3 regions of the Pseudoalteromonas sp. HF66 genome follow, and region 3 is predicted to be linked to each of the others. Evidence: predicted binding sites of a transcription regulator. Region 3 holds the regulator's gene; each other region holds the start of a gene.
What was found. Region 3 encodes ArgR, which controls arginine synthesis, uptake and breakdown. Its sites were predicted from a motif close to ANTGAATANNTATTCANT; they were not measured.
Positions count from the first base shown of each region.

Region 1 (5,982 bases), on a different contig from region 3:
GTATTCAAGTGCTACATGATTTGCAAAACCTGTACGCGCATCAGTTGAGAGCGAGCGTTTTAACTGTAAAAAGTAGAGCCCTGCAATTAATGCTGCAATAAAGAAAAAAAAGCAGCCGGTAATCATCGCTCGTGAAACACTTTGCTGCAGTTGCTGGTTTAAATCGCTAATAGTTATATCGGCCCCGGTGATATAGGTGTGACCATTATTATCGACAAAAGTCACAAAGATACTTTTAAAATAGCCCCATTGATCTTTTGAAATTTCGAATACAGGCTCAGTAGAAAAAAATGCCTCTTTGTTAAGTTCAGTCGCTTCAGGATAGGCATCTAAAAATTGTGTAACACGACCATTATTTTGATCTTTTTGTGTGTAACTAGATGCACTAAAGTACACTTTGTCATCACGAAGTACCATAGCGTAAACATAGGCAAGTTGCATTTGTTTTGCATATTCAGAAAGGGCACGACTTTTTTCTTTATACATTGATGCGGAGATAGGTAAACCTGCATTGACTATATTGTGGTAGTCATCACCGAGGATATGTCTGACACTGACCGCGGCATTGAACAATTTACTATCGATATTCGCCATGATCTCGCTACGCGAAGTTTCATAGGTGTAATAGATATAGCCAAATAAGCTAATAAAAAATGCGGCGAAGCCATATAGTAGCCAACTGGTTTTTTGCAATCCTTTGGGCATAGACGTTCCCTTAGCAGTTATCACTTGATTATACTAAAAAAACATTTGTCTGATAGTAGAAAATAACCGTAAATTTCATTAACGGTTCACTTTTTTGTCATCGAAATTAGGGCTTTTTTGCTTTATACGAGACATTTTCGTGATATTCCAGTAAAGTTAGCCAATTTCGTAGAAACAGTGCCGCAAAAGTGCTCTCTTAGGTGTTCCATCATCGGGTGCATTTTTAGCTGCTAATTATGGGTATTAGGATGGATCAAAAGCGTTGTGCCGTCGCCTCTAAAGAAAGCTTGATTCGTATTTTTACGGTGCCAGAAGCACCAGACTCGACATTAAGTAAAATCGAATCTGAAATTTCTAGTAATTTAGCTGGGTTCTTGAATGAGAACATAGCTGCAATTGAAAAGCCTTTGCACGAAATTGAAAAAGACTTTCAAACGGCCACTATTCCAGAAGAGCCAACTTTTGTTTCTGATTATGCTCAAGACATTATGGAGCAGTTAGTTGCTCATTCTGTTCATACGGCTGCACCAAGCTTCATTGGTCATATGACCTCAGCGTTACCGCATTTTGTATTACCGCTTTCTAAGTTAATGGTAGGTCTTAACCAAAATTTAGTAAAAATTGAAACCTCAAAGGCATTCACCCCACTTGAAAGACAAGTCTTAGGGATGATGCATCACCTTGCTTATGGCGAAGCTGAGAGTTTTTATAGCAAGTGGATGCACAGTGCAAAAACCTCTTTAGGCGCATTTTGCTCAGGCGGAACCGTAGCTAACATTACTGCGTTATGGATTGCTCGCAACCGCTTATTGAAAGCCGATGGCGATTATAAAGGTATTGCAGCACAGGGATTAATCGCTGGGATGCTGCACTATGGTTACAAAGGCTTAGCGGTACTGGTTTCTGAGCGAGGTCACTATTCATTAGGCAAGACTGTTGATTTGCTAGGTATTGGTCGCGATAACATTGTCGCAATTGCGACAGGCGAAAATAATAAAGTTGATGTCGATGCTATGCGCAAAAAAGCCCATGAACTGGAAGCGTCTGGTATAAAGGTAATGGCACTCGTTGGTGTTGCTGGGACGACAGAAACTGGCAGCATAGACCCGCTAAATGAAATGGCTGATTTAAGCGAAGAGCTTGGCTGTCATTTTCATGTGGACGCCGCATGGGGTGGGTCAACCTTACTTTCTTCAAACTATCGCCATCTTTTAAGCGGTATTGAACGTGCTGACTCAATTACTATTGATGCGCATAAACAAATGTATGTGCCAATGGGCGCGGGTCTTGTGTTATTTAAAGACCCCGCTGCGACAGATGCTATTGAGCATCATGCTGAATATATTCTTCGTAAAGGCTCTAAAGATTTAGGTAGTCATACATTAGAGGGAAGCCGCCCAGGTATGGCAATGTTAGTGCATGCTTGCTTACGTGTTATTGGCCGTAAAGGCTACGAGATGTTGATTGACCGTAGTATTGTTAAAGCGCGCACTTTTGCCGAAATGATCAAACAAGATGAAGATTTTGAGTTAATCTCTGAACCTGAGCTGTGCCTATTAACATATCGTTACGTTCCAAAAGAAATTCAAGCTAAGCTCAAAGGTGCTAACGAAGAAACTAAATTAGATATTTACGCTTCGTTGAATCGCTTCACTGCAAGTATGCAAAAGCGCCAGCGTGAAGCTGGACGCTCTTTTGTATCTCGTACTCGTTTAACACCAGCAAAATATGACCATCAACCCACCGTAGTTTTTCGTGTCGTATTAGCCAATCCATTAACCTCAAAAGCTATTCTAAAAGATATTTTAGCGGAGCAAAAAGAGCTAGCGAAAACTGACCCAGTATTTAAAAAGTACTTAAGTAAATATATGAGTTAGTGATAAAAAAGGAGCATGATGCTCCTTTTTTAATTAGTCGTTAAAGCAGCTAGCTTTGATCATGTTACTGATAATCGCTTGCGAAGGTTTGATTTTTTCCATCGCTAAAAACTCATCTGGTTGGTGAGCTTGGTTAATTGAGCCTGGCCCCATGACAATTGTTTCGCAGCCAAGTTGTTGAATAAAAGGGGCTTCTGTACAATAGTTTACAGCGACAGCTGGCTGACCGGAGACTTTTTCGGCCAGTTTCACAAGTGCAGTATCTGTACTTCCGCTAAACGCAGGGATTGGTTCATGCATATCGATAACACTCACTGCGTTGGGGTATTGAGTATTAATTTCCTCTGCGGCACTAAGCAAAATCGCTTGTAGTTCTTGTACACTTAAACCGGGTAACGGTCGCATATCAATATGCATTTCACAGCAGCCGCAAATGCGGTTGGCATTATCACCGCCATGAATATGGCCAAGGTTCAAAGTAGGGTACGGAATTTCAAAGTGTTCTACTGAATATTTATTCTTTAATTCTTCTTTTATGATTAACAATTTTGTAATCATTTTATGCATGACTTCGATGGCGTTCAAACCTCGTTCAGGATCTGAGCTATGGCCCGAGCGACCAATTACGCGAATAGCTGTACTCATATGACCTTTATGTGTAAATACCGGAGTCATATCTGTTGGCTCACCAATAATACAGCGTGCAGGTTTTAAGTTCGGGTGACGGCAGATTTGCTGTGCACCCGCCATTGTAGTTTCTTCGTCGGCTGTGGCTAGAATTAATAGAGGCTCAGTTTGCTTGCTTGCATCAAGTTCGCTAATAGCTTGCAGTACGAAAGAAAAAAAGCCTTTCATATCAATACTACCTAAACCATAAAGTTTATTGTTATCTTCGCTGAGTTTGAACGGATCATAATTCCAACGACTATCATCAAATGGTACAGTGTCAGTATGGCCGGCAAGCATTAAACCGCCGTCTCCTTCACCACGTCTAGCTAATAAGTTGTAACGCCCTTTACCGTTTTCAAGCTCTGTGATTTCACATGTAAACCCAAGGCTTTCGCACCACTGTGCGAGCAAGGTAATAACCCCTTTATTGCTCATGCACAAAGAATCTTCAATCGCGCTAATTGAAGGAGCAGCAATTAGCTGCTGATACATAGATAAAAAAGAGGGTAGCGACATAAAAAAATCCAAAAATAATTATTCAATCTAATTGCATAACAATATAAAAGTATTTATGATGAATATCAATTCACTTTTTAAGCATAAATATTAGTAAAGCTTTACGATGAACACGAAACGACGATAACCTGATTTCATTACTTTAGACAGTGTTTTTATTCGCATTTGAGCGAGTATTTTTAGGCGTATCGATAAATAGATTGAATAGGTAAAAGTAAGCAATGAATGTAGTGATTATTGGCGCAAGTGGTTATAGCGGCGCAGAGCTAGCAAGTTTAGTTGCTAAGCACCCAAAACTGACCCTGAAAGCATGTTATGTATCTGAAGGAAGCTTAGATAAAGGCAAATTATTAAGCGATTTATATCCAGAGCACCTTGGATTGTTAGAGTATCCACTACAGCCTCTGACTGCCCAAGCGTATAAGGATATCGAAAGTAATGCGGACTATGTATGTCTATGTACAGATCACAAGGTAAGCGTTGACCTTGCACCACAATTTTTAGCCATGGGTAAAAAAGTATTCGACCTGTCTGGTGGTTTCCGTTTAGCTGGGAATGAGGATTACCTAACTTATTACGGTTTCGCACATGAACACCCTGAGCTTTTAGAGCAAGCGGCTTATGGCTTAGCTGAATGGAATAGCGATGCTATAAGTACAGCAAAGCTTGTTGCTGTAGCAGGTTGTTACCCAACAGCAGCACTCAATTCTTTAAAACCACTTAAAGAAGCTGGTTTATTAGCTGAGCAAGCCATTATTGTTAATGCTGTGTCTGGAGTTACTGGCGCAGGTAGAAAAGCCAGTGTTAATACGCATTTTTGTGAAGTATCACTTGCCCCTTATGGTTTATTTAATCACAGACACACACCTGAGATTGAGCAGCACCTTGGTCACCCTGTGTTATTCACCCCTCATTTAGGTAATTTCCCCCGTGGAATTTTAGAAACTATTTATGTGCAATTAAAGCCAGGTGTGACAGCAGAGCAAGTGGATGCAGCATATCAAGTGTTAGCTAATGAGCCTTTAATCCGTTTACTTGGAAATAAAGTTCCGAGTATTAAAGGCGTGGCTAAACAACCATTTGTTGATATTGCATGGCAACAAAAAGGTGAACAACTCATTGTTATGTCAGCAATTGATAACCTATTAAAAGGCGCGGCTGGGCAAGCATTACAGTGTATTAATTTAGCTATGGGTGAACCTCACCACACTGGTTTAGTAGGAGCGCTGTAATGAAAACTTGGATCATTAAAGTCGGTGGTGCTGTGCTAAATAGCGCTGATGCTGCAAAAGCTCTTTTTGATGTTTTAGCCACTGAGCAACAAGATAACTTTGTCATTGTGCATGGTGGTGGAGCCTTGGTTGATGCTTGGCTTAAAGACGCAGGCTTTGTAACAGCAAAACATCAAGGCTTACGTATTAGCCCAAATGAGCAAATGCCTTATATTGTTGGCGCCCTGGCAGGTTGTGCCAATAAACAATTGATGAGTCAAGCAATCAGCGCTGGCCACAAACCTGTGGGTTTAAGCCTTTATGAAGCGGGTGTACTGGTATCTGAAAAACTTAAAGTATTGGCGCAAGTTGGCCAGTGTTCAGGTAGTTGTGACAGCGTATTGCCAAGCTTACTTGGGCAAGGTCGTTTACCACTGGTGAGCTCTATTGGCTTTGGCGAAGATGGTCAATGGTACAACGTCAATGCGGATGAAGCCGCGGCGGCTATTGCTAAAGAACTCGATGCAGAACTTATTTTTATGACTGACGTAGAAGCTGTGCTTGATGCAAATAAGCAGCCACTACATCACCTTAATACGCAGCAAATCGAAACACTAATCCTTGAAGGAGTTATTCAGGGCGGGATGGAGGTCAAAGTAAAGACCAGCCTTCTTGCTGCCCAACATTTACGACGTGGTGTGTATATCTCCAGCTGGCTAAAGCCAGAAAATTTAGTCGCCTTATTAAAAGGCGAGCATGTAGGAACAAAAATTACACCATAGGTATTTCATGTTAAAAAATTTCTTAAACGGTCTTGAATTAGATCAAAAGGGCGCTCTTAAATTACTTAATTTAGCGCAAAAAATTAAAGCAAATCCAGCAGACTTTAGCCAAGCATTAGCAGGCAAATCTGTCGTTACACTTTTTGAAAAGCCAAGTTTACGTACACGTTTATCATTTGATATAGGTATTAATAAACTGGGTGGTCACGCGGTTTATCTAGA
Region 1 is NZ_JAATOU010000011.1:46,542-52,523, forward strand. Features, by position in the region: gene HCZ11_RS12205 (GGDEF domain-containing protein) at 1-705, opposite strand, end outside; gene panP (pyridoxal-dependent aspartate 1-decarboxylase PanP) at 954-2,582, shown strand; gene argE (acetylornithine deacetylase) at 2,616-3,767, opposite strand; gene argC (N-acetyl-gamma-glutamyl-phosphate reductase) at 3,989-4,999, shown strand; gene argB (acetylglutamate kinase) at 4,999-5,760, shown strand; gene HCZ11_RS12230 (ornithine carbamoyltransferase) at 5,768-5,982, shown strand, end outside.
Region 1: a site for ArgR is predicted at 3,825-3,842, ahead of argC (N-acetyl-gamma-glutamyl-phosphate reductase). Genes of this name have one in related genera too.

Region 2 (5,982 bases), on a different contig from region 3:
CTCATTTACATCGCGCAAGGTGGCCGTTAGTTTTTCACGATTAAAACGACCGAGCTTTTGTTGCTCTTGCATATAGGCCATCAAAAAGTCTTGGTAAGCTTGTTTTTCTGCAGGTGTTTTTAGTTCAACCCAAAACTGCAACCACACCATTTCTGAATTTAGTTTGTCGTTAAAGGTGTTGGTTTTTTCATGTTTCCAACCATTGGTATTACCCCAATTTTCAAGCTCGCGGGATTTCATTAGGCTAAATGGTAAAAACAGTTGTTCGGTTTTATTAAATGCGCCGTTATTAAGGTCATAGTATTTTGTGGTGATATCCCAATCATCAATCACGCCAATAACTTCATAACTGGCATCATCTAGATAAACCATTTTACCTACGGGGTTTTGACCTGCGAAAAGCTTGTCGTTTAGATCTTTATTAATCACCACTACAGGGGCTGCATCTGCTTCTTGTTGCTCAGTCCACACTCCACCATAAATAAACGATAAGTTAAACATATCGAAAAAGTCAGGAGTGGTTAGACGCGCTTGACCAATAAATGGTTTTACTTTGTCTGAGTCTAAATAAACCGAAAAACCCGTTCTTACCATAGTGACGCGTTTACCACCGGCTTTTGCTTTATTAAGGTTGACTGCATCTTGATAAGTTAATTGCAGTGGCATGTTATCGACTGTCCACCAAGTACGGCCTTCATCCATGGTTTGTAACTGCACAGAATAAAGGCTGCTACTTTTTTCAGGAATAGGATCTGCCGACATCATGTGATACACAGATAAACTTGTCATGGTTACGCCAATACCAATAGCAATGGCCAATACCATTAAAAAGCTTACAAGTGGCGTGCGCTTAAAGCTGCGCCAGCTTAAATCTAAATAATGAAGGAACATGGTTATACTCCAGCCGCTTTGAGATTTTGGGTACCTTGATATAAGGTGAAGTCAGCTAGCTGGCCGTCAACAACTTGGATATTGCGTGGGGCTCTGCGCGCAAGTTCTGGATCATGGGTTACCATGATGATGGTTGCGCCGTCACGATTGATTTGCTCAAGTAGTTCCATTACTTGGCGTGCCATTAAGCTATCTAAATTACCCGTCGGCTCATCGGCAAGTAAAAAGCGAGGCTCACCGGCTAGTGCTCTGGCAATGGCCACACGTTGTTGTTGACCACCAGAAAGTTGTTGCGGTAAGTGTTTTGCTCGTGAAGCTAAACCAACTTGCTCAAGGCATTGCTCAATACGGCGTTTACGCTCAGCGGCTTTAATGCCACGATAACGCAATGGCACTTCAATATTTTCATATAAGTTCAAGTCAGGGATGAGGTTAAAACCCTGGAATATAAAACCAATTTTTTGATTTCGTAGATCAGCGCGTTGGTTGTCATTTAGTTTCCCCACATCAATACCATCTAACATGTACTGGCCTTCGCTAAATGGCTCCAACATACCTGCGATGTTTAAAAAAGTGGTTTTACCCGAGCCACTTGGGCCAGTTACTGCAATAAATTCACCTTCATCTACTTGTAGGTTGAAGTCGCGAAGGGCATGAGTTTGTACCATGTCAGTTTGATACACTTTGCTGATGTCGTTCATTGTAAGCATGTTGATTTTTCCTTTTATTTGTTAACGTAAAACCAGTGTGGATGCTTTTTTAAAGCGGTCGTAATTCGAGATGATTAGCTTATCGCCAGGCTCTACGCCTTCTATTATCTCGACAGCATTGATACTGCTAGCACCGGTTTTTATATCGATTAAATAAGCCATGTCACCTTCAACTTTATAAGCCTGGGTGCCACCTTGCTGTAAGAATGCACCGCGTTTTACTTGCAATACATCATCGCGATTCTCTAATAAAATACGTGCGGTTAAGCGTTGGTTTTGGCGAATACCAGAAACCTCACTGTCAAAGCGTACGCGGGTAGTTACCTCGCGATTATTCACCTCCGGTGAAATAGCCGATAAGGTTCCTGTTACATGACGGGCACCTAAAGTCAGTTCAACTTGCATACCAAGACCTAGCTCATTGGCATAGCTTTCTGGTACTTGTAGTTCAGCTTCAAAGTTACTTAAATCCACCAAAGTCATTAATGGTTGGCTTTGTGTAACGGCTTCTTTTTGCTGCACTAATAAGTTACCAACAATACCGCTTACACTGGCAGTAATTGTGAGTTCATTCACCTGCCTAAATAAGTCATCAACGATGAGTTGCTGACGCGTCAGATCGCGCTCTGCAGCTTTTAGTTCAAATGCGAGGGTATCTTTAGCTAAGCTGACTTCTTGCTCTGCATGTTTAAAGGAAAGTTTGGCGCGGGCCAAGTCATCAACGGCTTTTTCTAAATCTATTTGGCTGATTAAATGTTTTTCGATAGAGAGTTTAGCTCGGCGGTTTTCTCTGTCTGCGGCATTTAGTTCAACCTGTGCTAAATCAAGGGCTTTAGTAAGGCTTAGTTTTTGTCGACGTGCTTCAAGTTGCTTGCGTTGTAGTTCACCTTCTAATCGTGCTAATACTGATTGTTGCTGTTTTAATTCGTTAGTAAGCTCAGGGCTGGTTACGGTGGCGATTACTTCGTTTACTTCAACGCTGTCACCGGCTTTTACTTTTAAATCAACAAAACCTCGTTCAGGGCTATAAACTTTTGGCGCATTAGCTGCAACGATTTTACCGCTCGCTGCCACATCTCTAGTAAGCGTCTTTTGGCTTACTTCACTAATTTGTAGGCTTGCTGCATCAACCGAAATGCTGCCATCGCTACTGGCAAATAATGCTTGAAAGCCAAGCGCACCAACAAGTATTACACCTACTGCTAATATAAGTGGTTTCTTAATGGTGTTTTTTTTAGCCACAGTAATATCTTGGGCACTGGTATCCTTTATCATCATAACTCCTTACGATTCTCAAAACATACAATCATGAAGCCAACGGCAATCATGGTAAGCGGAGAAGCCATAAACAAACTGATAGTGAACATTTTGAAATCCTTAATTTCGCTGATGACTTATCTATACCATTAGCGTGCCAATTATTAAGTTGCTGATAATATTGTTTTTTTATTTGTTTTGATGAGTAGATGTCTGTCCGCGGACAGAAAAAGTGTCCGCTGCGGACACTTTTAAATTGCTGATTATTGACGCGAGGGTAAAGAAAGTCAGTCATTGCGACTAAGGTCGGCTGCTCAGAGACCTAGTTTGTTACTATGCTAAAGCCAAGAGTAAATAATGATGCAGCAGCGTTAGGTGTTACCTCATAAAAACTGCATTGATATTCAGATCGTGAATAATTATTCATAATTAAGCGCAGTTTACGTTAACGTAAAGAGGCTGGTTTTAGATTGTTTTTTTACAAGTTGTTAAATTTGACACCAGTGTCATAAAAAAATAACGGGTGAAATACGCCTAAATGTAAAAAAATAGCATAGAATTTAGAAAGTGCCTTTAAGTGAGAAATATTCATGAATATGAATATGTATTCAAAACTCTATTGACTCATGAGGTATTTGGCGATAGTTTTGTTCGTCTGCTAGCACTGTCACAAAAGACTGAACCGCTAGTCGTTGTAGCAAGGGGAGGGGTCTATGTTATACGACTCAAAATTAGAAAAAGATAATTGTGGCTTTGGCTTAATAGCCCAGGTCAATGGTCAGGCGAGTCACCGCTTGATTCGAACAGCAATCACTGGCTTAGATCGCATGGAACACCGTGGTGGTATTTCTGCAGATGGTAAAACTGGTGATGGCTGTGGTTTATTAATGCAAAAACCTGATAGTTTCTTTCGTGCTATTGCCAGCGAACATGATTGGCACTTAGGTAAGAACTACGCCGTTGGCATGGTATTTTTAAATGCCGATCCTGTACTTGCGCAAACAGCTAAAGATGTGTTGAGTGAAGAACTCGAAAAAGAAACCTTGAGTATTCAAGGCTGGCGCGTAGTACCTACCGATGCGTCATGTTTAGGGCCAATTGCAAAAAAACAACTACCAGGCTTTGAACAAATTTTTGTTAGCGCACCAGAAGGCTGGCGTCCAAAAGATTTAGAACGTCGCTTGTATGTAGCGCGTCGTCGTGCTGAAAAGCGCCTCGAAAACGATGAACACTTTTATATTGCCAGTTTATCTGGTTTGGTCACTGTCTATAAAGGCTTGATGATGCCTGTAGACTTACCTAACTTTTATTTAGACTTAGCTGACATTCGCATGACCAGTGCGATTTGTGTATTCCACCAACGTTTTTCTACTAATACACAGCCTCGTTGGCCTTTAGCTCAACCTTTCCGCTATTTAGCGCATAATGGTGAAATTAATACGATTCAAGGTAACCGCCAATGGGCACGTGCCCGTGCTTATAAGTTTGCCTCACCACTTATTCCAGATCTGCAATCAGCCGCACCATTCGTTAACGAAAGCGGATCAGATTCTTCAAGCTTAGATAATATGCTTGAGTTGTTCTTAGCGGGAGGCATGGATTTATTCCGTGCAATGCGTATGCTTGTGCCACCAGCATGGCAGAAAAACCGTGCCATGGATGATGACCTACGTGCGTTCTATGACTTCAACTCAATGCATATGGAACCATGGGATGGCCCAGCTGGTATTGTAATGTCTGACGGCCGTTTCGCGGCTTGTAACCTTGACCGTAATGGCTTGCGTCCGGCGCGTTATGTAATTACCCAAGATGGATTTATCACGCTTGCCTCTGAAGTGGGCATTTGGGATTACGCACCAGACGAAGTCGTTGAAAAAGGCCGTGTCGGACCAGGTGAGCTGTTAGTTATTGATACTCATCAAGGGAAAATATGGCATTCAGATGAGATTGACCAAGACCTTAAATCTCGCCACCCATATAAAGCCTGGCTAGAGGCAAACGTTAAGCGTTTAACGCCATTTGAACAGTTATCTGAAAAAGATGCGGGTAACCGTTCTTTTGATGACGAAACACTGCTTAAGTATCAAAAAATGTTTGGCTATACCAACGAAGAACTTGATAGCGTGATTCGTGTTATGGGTGAAAATGGTCAAGAAGCAACGGGTTCTATGGGTGATGACACGCCATTTGCGGTACTGTCAGAAGGCCATCGCTCACTGTTTGATTACTTCCGACAAAAGTTTGCGCAAGTAACGAATCCACCGATTGACCCACTTCGTGAAAATCACGTTATGTCACTAGCAACCTGTATTGGTAGTGAGCAAAACGTATTTAACGAAACCACCGGCCATGCTAAGCGTTTACAGTTTGATACGCCAATTTTGATGTACGCTGATATGCAACAGCTGATCAATGCTGACGATGAGCACTACAGCTACTGTAAAATTGATATCACTTACACCGCAGAAGAAGGCTTAGAAAAAGCAATCACACGTATCTGTGATGAAGCACAAGAAAAAGCGGCGTCAGGCTGTGTCATGCTTATTTTAAGTGATCGTAACTTTAGCGAAACGCATTTACCGATTCCTGCGGCGATGGCGGTTGGTTCAATTCAAAAGCGTTTAGTAGATAATAACTTACGTTGTGAATCTAATATCATCATCGAATCGGGCAGTGTCCGTGATGCGCATCAATTTGCGGTATTACTTGGTTTTGGTGCAACGGCAATTTATCCGTACCTTGCTTATGAATCATTAGTTGCAATGAGCGATAACAAGACCCTGAATAAGAGCTATTGCGAAGTAACGCTTGCGTATCGTAATGCGATTAACAAAGGTCTGTATAAAATCATGTCGAAAATGGGCATCAGTACTGTCGCTTCGTACCGCTGTTCAATGTTATTTGAGGCAGTTGGTTTATCAGATGCGGTTGTAGAAACCTGTTTTAACGGTGTAGCTAGTCGTATTAAAGGGGCTTGTTTTACAGATTTTGATGATGACCAACGTAAGCTTCATAAGCTGGCCTTTAGTAAGCGTAAATTATTGAGCCATGGCGGATTATTAAAATATGTTCATGGTGGTGAGTACCATGCTTATAACCCAGATGTTATTCAAACACTGCAAAA
Region 2 is NZ_JAATOU010000003.1:104,407-110,388, forward strand. Features, by position in the region: gene HCZ11_RS04820 (ABC transporter permease) at 1-891, opposite strand, end outside; gene HCZ11_RS04825 (ABC transporter ATP-binding protein) at 894-1,601, opposite strand; gene HCZ11_RS04830 (efflux RND transporter periplasmic adaptor subunit) at 1,623-2,876, opposite strand; gene gltB (glutamate synthase large subunit) at 3,572-5,982, shown strand, end outside.
Region 2: a site for ArgR is predicted at 3,454-3,471, ahead of gltB (glutamate synthase large subunit). Genes of this name have one in related genera too.

Region 3 (5,982 bases):
GCGTGAGCGCGTGGACGAAATGCTCAGCCTTGTTAAATTAGATGGTTGTGCTGGACGTTACCCTCATCAACTTTCAGGTGGTCAGCAGCAACGAGTCGCGATTGCTCGTGCTCTTGCTTATAAGCCAAGCTTATTATTACTTGATGAGCCATTTTCGAATATTGACACACAAGTACGCTTTGAGCTTATTGCAGATATACGTCGCATTATTAAAGATCAGCAGGTATCTGCGGTATTTGTTACCCACTCGAAGGAAGAAGCTTTCGCCTTTGCCGACACACTTGCGGTTATGCATGGTGGAAAAATCGCCCAACAGGGCTCCGCGGAGCAGTTATTTAGCCAACCTAACTCAAAGGTGGTTGCAGAGTTTCTTGGTACGGGCATATACTTAACGGCGAAAGTATTAACGCCAACTGAATACGAAACGGCGTTTGGTGTGGTTCACTCATTGACGGCGAACAATGTAGATTGTCAGCAAGGTCAAGTGTACATAAGACCGCACTATATTCAGTTGTGTGAAGCTGCTCACAGTGACGCAAACAGTTTAACAATCTTGCAAAGACGCTTTATCGGTACGCGTTATGTGTATCGTATCAATATTGCAGGGCAAGAGTGTGAAGTTGCCGCAGAGCAAGATCGCGTGTTAGCTGTTGAGCAGCCTGTAAAAATAAAAATAATGCCGCACACAGTCAATTTTTTTCATGATTAATCAATCTTGAATCCTTGGCTAGGTGCAAATAACGAGAAGCTAAGGATTCACTATGGCGCAAGCGCAATCTGGGATTTGTGCTGAAGCAAACTTACATGGTTTGCACCTGTTTTTTAATGTTTACGATGGCCATGATGAGTCATTACGTAAAAAACTAAAACGCGTCAGCGTTATTCAAGATGAGTTTGCAGATCAGTTCTCTGAAGCCATGCTGTCGTGCGTGGTTGCCCTTGGTGCTCAGTATTGGCCGCATATCCTGCCCGAATTTATTCCAAGTCAATTACAAAGCTTTCCTAATGTGACTCATAGTGAGCATGTGATCAGTGCACAGCCTTTTGACTTGTTTGTACAAATTCGCTCAGACCGCGAAGATGTAAACCATCTATTTGCTCTGCAAATTCTAAAGTTATTAACACCGGATGTAGAGCTGGTGGAGCAGGTACGTAATTTTCGGTTTTTAGATGGGCGTGATTTTAATGGCTTTATTTATGCTGGTGATACCCCTCATGGTCGTCAAAAGCGTAGCACGGCTCTTATCAACAAACCGGGGCACTTTGAAGACCAAGGCAGCTATATTCATGTGCAGCGTTTTGTGCATGACTTGAGTGTCTGGCAGCATTTGTCGTTGTTCGAGCAAGAACAAATCATGGGGCGTACGCGTCTTGATAATACCTTGATTGTGCCTGCTGTAGAAACTAGTCATGCGGTTCGCAGTGAACTAAAAGATGAGCACGGTCAGCCACTATTACTTAATCAAAGCATGCCATTTGGAGATGTGCATAAACAGGGGATTTTGATGGTTTCGTGTGCGGCGCAAGGGGATGCGTTTGAGCAGGTATTAAAGAGCCGGTTAGGGCAGGGCGATTGCTATGATCATTGGCTCGATTTTACTCAAGCCGATATGGGATCTGCGTTTTTCGCCCCGTCAGTAAACTTTTTAAAGCAGCTTTAAACTGTATCGAATAAAGTGCGCACGCGATCAAGCGTGACATCGATTTCTGAAATCTTCGCAGGGGCGATAAAAATAGTGTCGTCGCCTGCAATAGTGCCTAGTACACCATCCGCCTTACCTAGAGAATCAAGTAATCGAGCAATTAATTGAGCTGCGCCTGGGCTAGTACGAATAATGATCATCATTTCGTTATGCATAATATCGATAACAAGCTGACGCAGCGGGCTTTTCGCTGTTGGTACACCCATTTCAGCCGGTAAACAATAAACCATTTCTTGCTTTGCATTACGGGTACGTACAGCACCGAACTTGCTTAACATGCGAGAGACTTTACTTTGGCTAATATTATCAAAGCCTTGCTCTTTCAATGCTTCGACAATCTCACCTTGTGAGCCGAAGTTTTCTTCTTTTAATAGCGCTTTAAACGCTTTGATTAGTGCTTCTTGTTTGTCTTGTGGTTGCATGTTGCCGTTTCTTTATTCATAAAATGTGGAGTAATTCTACACAACTCTGCATATTTATGCAGTATTAGTTTACAAAGTCGTCCAAAATGCTGTGTCTTTACAGCTAAGTTTACAACTATGGTCGAAATTATACGCGAAATAAGCAGGATAAATTTGTTTTTAGTCGCTAATTTCATTATCTTTAGGGCCACAAATATTTCCTACCTCAAATTACGGAGAATTCCAATGAAAGTTGCTGTTTTAGGCGCAGCTGGCGGTATCGGCCAAGCATTGTCTTTATTATTAAAAACAAGTTTACCTGCAGGTTCTGAATTATCGTTATATGATGTTGCCCCTGTTGTTCCTGGTGTAGCGGTTGATCTTTCTCACATCCCAACAGACGTTAAAGTTGAAGGCTTTGGTGCTGACAACTTAGACGCAGCATTAGCTGGTTGTGATATCGTTCTTATCCCAGCGGGTATGCCACGTAAGCCTGGCATGGACCGTGCGGACCTTTTCAACGTAAACGCAGGTATCATCAAAACATTAGCTGAAGGCATCGTTAAAAACTGTCCTAAAGCGTTAGTAGGTATTATCACTAACCCAGTAAACGGCACTGTGCCAATCGTTGCTGAAGTATTCAAAAAAGCGGGTACTTACGATGCTAACCGTGTATTCGGTATCACAACGCTTGACGTGATCCGTTCAGAAGCTTTTGTAGCTGAACTTAAAGGTTTAAGCGCAACTGAAGTTAAAGTTCCAGTGATCGGTGGTCACTCAGGTACTACAATCCTTCCTCTTCTTTCTCAAGTTGAAGGTGTTACTTTCACTGATGAAGAAGTTGCAGCATTAACACCACGTATCCAAAACGCAGGTACTGAAGTTGTTAACGCTAAAGCCGGTGGCGGTTCAGCAACTCTTTCAATGGGGGCAGCAGCAGCGCGCTTCTGTATGTCTTTAGTGAAAGGCCTACAAGGTGAAGAAGTTGTTGATTATGCATACGTTGCAGTTGAAAACGGTGACGCAGCATACTTCGCACACCCAGTACGTCTAGGTAAAAACGGCGTTGAAGAAATCCTTTCTTACGGTGAGTTAAGTGCATTCGAAGAGCAAGCTAAAAACGACATGCTAGCTACACTTAACAAAGACATCCAAGAAGGTGTTGATTTCATCAACGGTTAATTCCGCCGGATGATAGGCGCTTTGCTTATTCGTTAACTTAGTAAAAGCGCTGAAAACAAAAAAGCCTGCAAATGCAGGCTTTTTTAATGGCTCGAATAAATAGAGTTTAATGATCGCGGGCAACGGCGATGCGGGCCAAACTCTCTAATGCTTGTTTGTAAGGTGTGTCTGGTAAGAAAGCAATACAAGCAATCGCTTTGTTAGCTTCTTGTTCTGCTTTTTGCATCGCAAACTCAAGCGCTTTAGTGTCAGCTAGTGCTGCTAGAATGCTCTCTAAGTGATCCATACCATTACCAAGCTCAATAGCTTCTCGTACCAGCTTAACTTGCTCGGGAGTGCCTTTTTGCATTGCGTAGATAAGCGGTAGGGTAGGTTTACCTTCAGCTAAATCATCGCCAATGTTTTTACCAAGTTGCTCGGCATCGGCGTTGTAATCAAGGACATCATCTACTAGTTGGAATGCAGTCCCAAGATGCATTCCGTATAAGTTTAATGCTTCAAGGGTTTGTTCATCTTGCTCAGTAATAATTGCGGCAAGGCCTGTTGCAGCTTCGAACAATTTGGCTGTTTTGCTGTAAATAACCTGCATGTAGCTTTGTTCTGTGGTGTCAGGGTCGTTACAGTTCATTAGCTGTAATACTTCACCTTCAGCGATGACATTCGTTGCATCAGCCAAAATTTGCATAATTGGCATTTTTCCAAGGCCAACCATTAGCTGAAACGAACGTGTATAGATAAAATCACCCACCAATACGCTTGCTGCATTACCGAACTCAGCATTTGCTGTAGGTGTGCCGCGGCGCAAATGTGACTCGTCGACAACGTCGTCATGCAATAAAGTAGCGGTATGAATAAATTCGATGATAGTGGCAAGCGTAATGTGGTCTTTACCCTCATAACCGAGTGCTTTTGCCGCTAAAATGGCCAACATAGGACGAACGCGTTTACCGCCGCTGTTTACTATGTATAAACCGAGTTGGTTAACCAAAGCGACATCTGAACGCATTTGGGCATGTATAAGTTGATTGACGTCATCCATTTCATTTTCGATTAACGTCTGGATAGCTTTTATATCCATTGATCTCCGAGCCAATATTTATGGGTATACGGGGCTGATTGTACAACAAAAAAAGCACTTGCTCGATATTTTGTGATGATTCATTAAAAAAACACTGTAAAGTTTTTTATTTGAGATCAATTTTGCCGAGATAAATTTATAACCTTGATTAATAAGTGATCAGCTTTTTGAATTTTTAAAATGCGTATTATTAGCGTAATTTAATTGTCATGAGATCGTAAAAACCGCTTGGCATGTGGTGTTTTTAAGATAGAATAGAGAAAAATATTGAATTGCTCTCAATGCAGCTATTTTTTATTCATTTTATCGAAAAAGAGGCTTGCTAGTTTTTGCACATTAGCGTAAACTTCGCGCCCTATTGAAGAATATTTTAGTTGCGTCGATTTGAGGGCGCACAGACGGAGTTAATTATGTACGCGGTTTTCCAAAGTGGTGGTAAACAGCACCGTGTGACTGAAGGTCAAACAATTCGTCTTGAGAAATTAGACGTTGAAACTGGTGCAGCAGTTGAATTTGATTCAGTACTTTTAGTTGCTGATGGTGAGAAAATCGAGATCGGTGTACCGTTCGTAAACGGTGGTAAAGTAACAGCTGAGGTTGTTTCACACGGTCGCGGTGAGAAAGTTAAGATTGTTAAATTTAGACGTCGTAAGCATTCTCGTAAGCAAATGGGCCATCGTCAATGGTTCACTGAAGTTAAAATCACTGGCATTAGCGCTTAATTAGAGGTACTGAGAAATGGCACATAAAAAAGCAGCTGGTAGTACTCGTAACGGTCGCGATTCAGAAAGCAAACGCCTAGGTGTTAAGCGTTTTGGTGGCGAATCAGTTCTAGCGGGTAGCATCATTGTTCGTCAACGTGGTACTCGTTTCCACGCTGGCGCAAACGTAGGTATCGGTAAAGACCACACTATCTTCGCAAAAGCAGATGGTAAAGTTCAATTCGAACAGAAAGGTCCTTTAAACCGTAAATACGTAAATATCGTAGCTGAGTAATCATCTCGATATTTGAAAAACCCCGCCTTTGCGGGGTTTTTTGTTTTAAGGCACATAATAGTGCGTATAAATATATACCTAAGCACCTTGGCATTGGGTGCTGAATAGGGCACTTAGGTATATAATAGAGTTATTAACAAGCCAATCTTAAAGTGAGTAATCATGAAGTTTGTAGATGAAGTAGAAATTCGTTGTGACGCGGGTGATGGCGGCAGCGGTGTCGTATCTTTCCGACGTGAAAAATATGTACCAGATGGCGGTCCTGATGGCGGCGACGGCGGCGATGGCGGCAGCGTTTATCTACAAGCCGATGAAAACTTAAATACGTTAATTGATTACCAATTTGAGCGTTTTCATAAAGCAGAGCGCGGCACAAATGGTCAAAGCCGTAACATGACTGGTAAAAAAGGCGCTGATTTAACGCTTAAAGTACCTGTGGGTACACGTATCATTGATGTTGATACTGAAGAGTCATTAGGTGATTTGACCAAGCATGGTCAAAAGGTTGTTGTTGCAAAAGGTGGTTTCCATGGCTTGGGGAATGCACGTTTTAAATCAAGTACAAACCGTGCGCCTCGTCAAAAAACACTAGGCACACCTGGTGAAGTTCGCAGCTTACGCC
Region 3 is NZ_JAATOU010000006.1:178,724-184,705, reverse strand. Features, by position in the region: gene HCZ11_RS08555 (ABC transporter ATP-binding protein) at 1-709, shown strand, start outside; gene HCZ11_RS08550 (Dyp-type peroxidase) at 762-1,661, shown strand; gene argR (transcriptional regulator ArgR) at 1,658-2,125, opposite strand; gene mdh (malate dehydrogenase) at 2,351-3,286, shown strand; gene ispB (octaprenyl diphosphate synthase) at 3,393-4,364, opposite strand; gene rplU (50S ribosomal protein L21) at 4,775-5,086, shown strand; gene rpmA (50S ribosomal protein L27) at 5,103-5,360, shown strand; gene cgtA (Obg family GTPase CgtA) at 5,523-5,982, shown strand, end outside.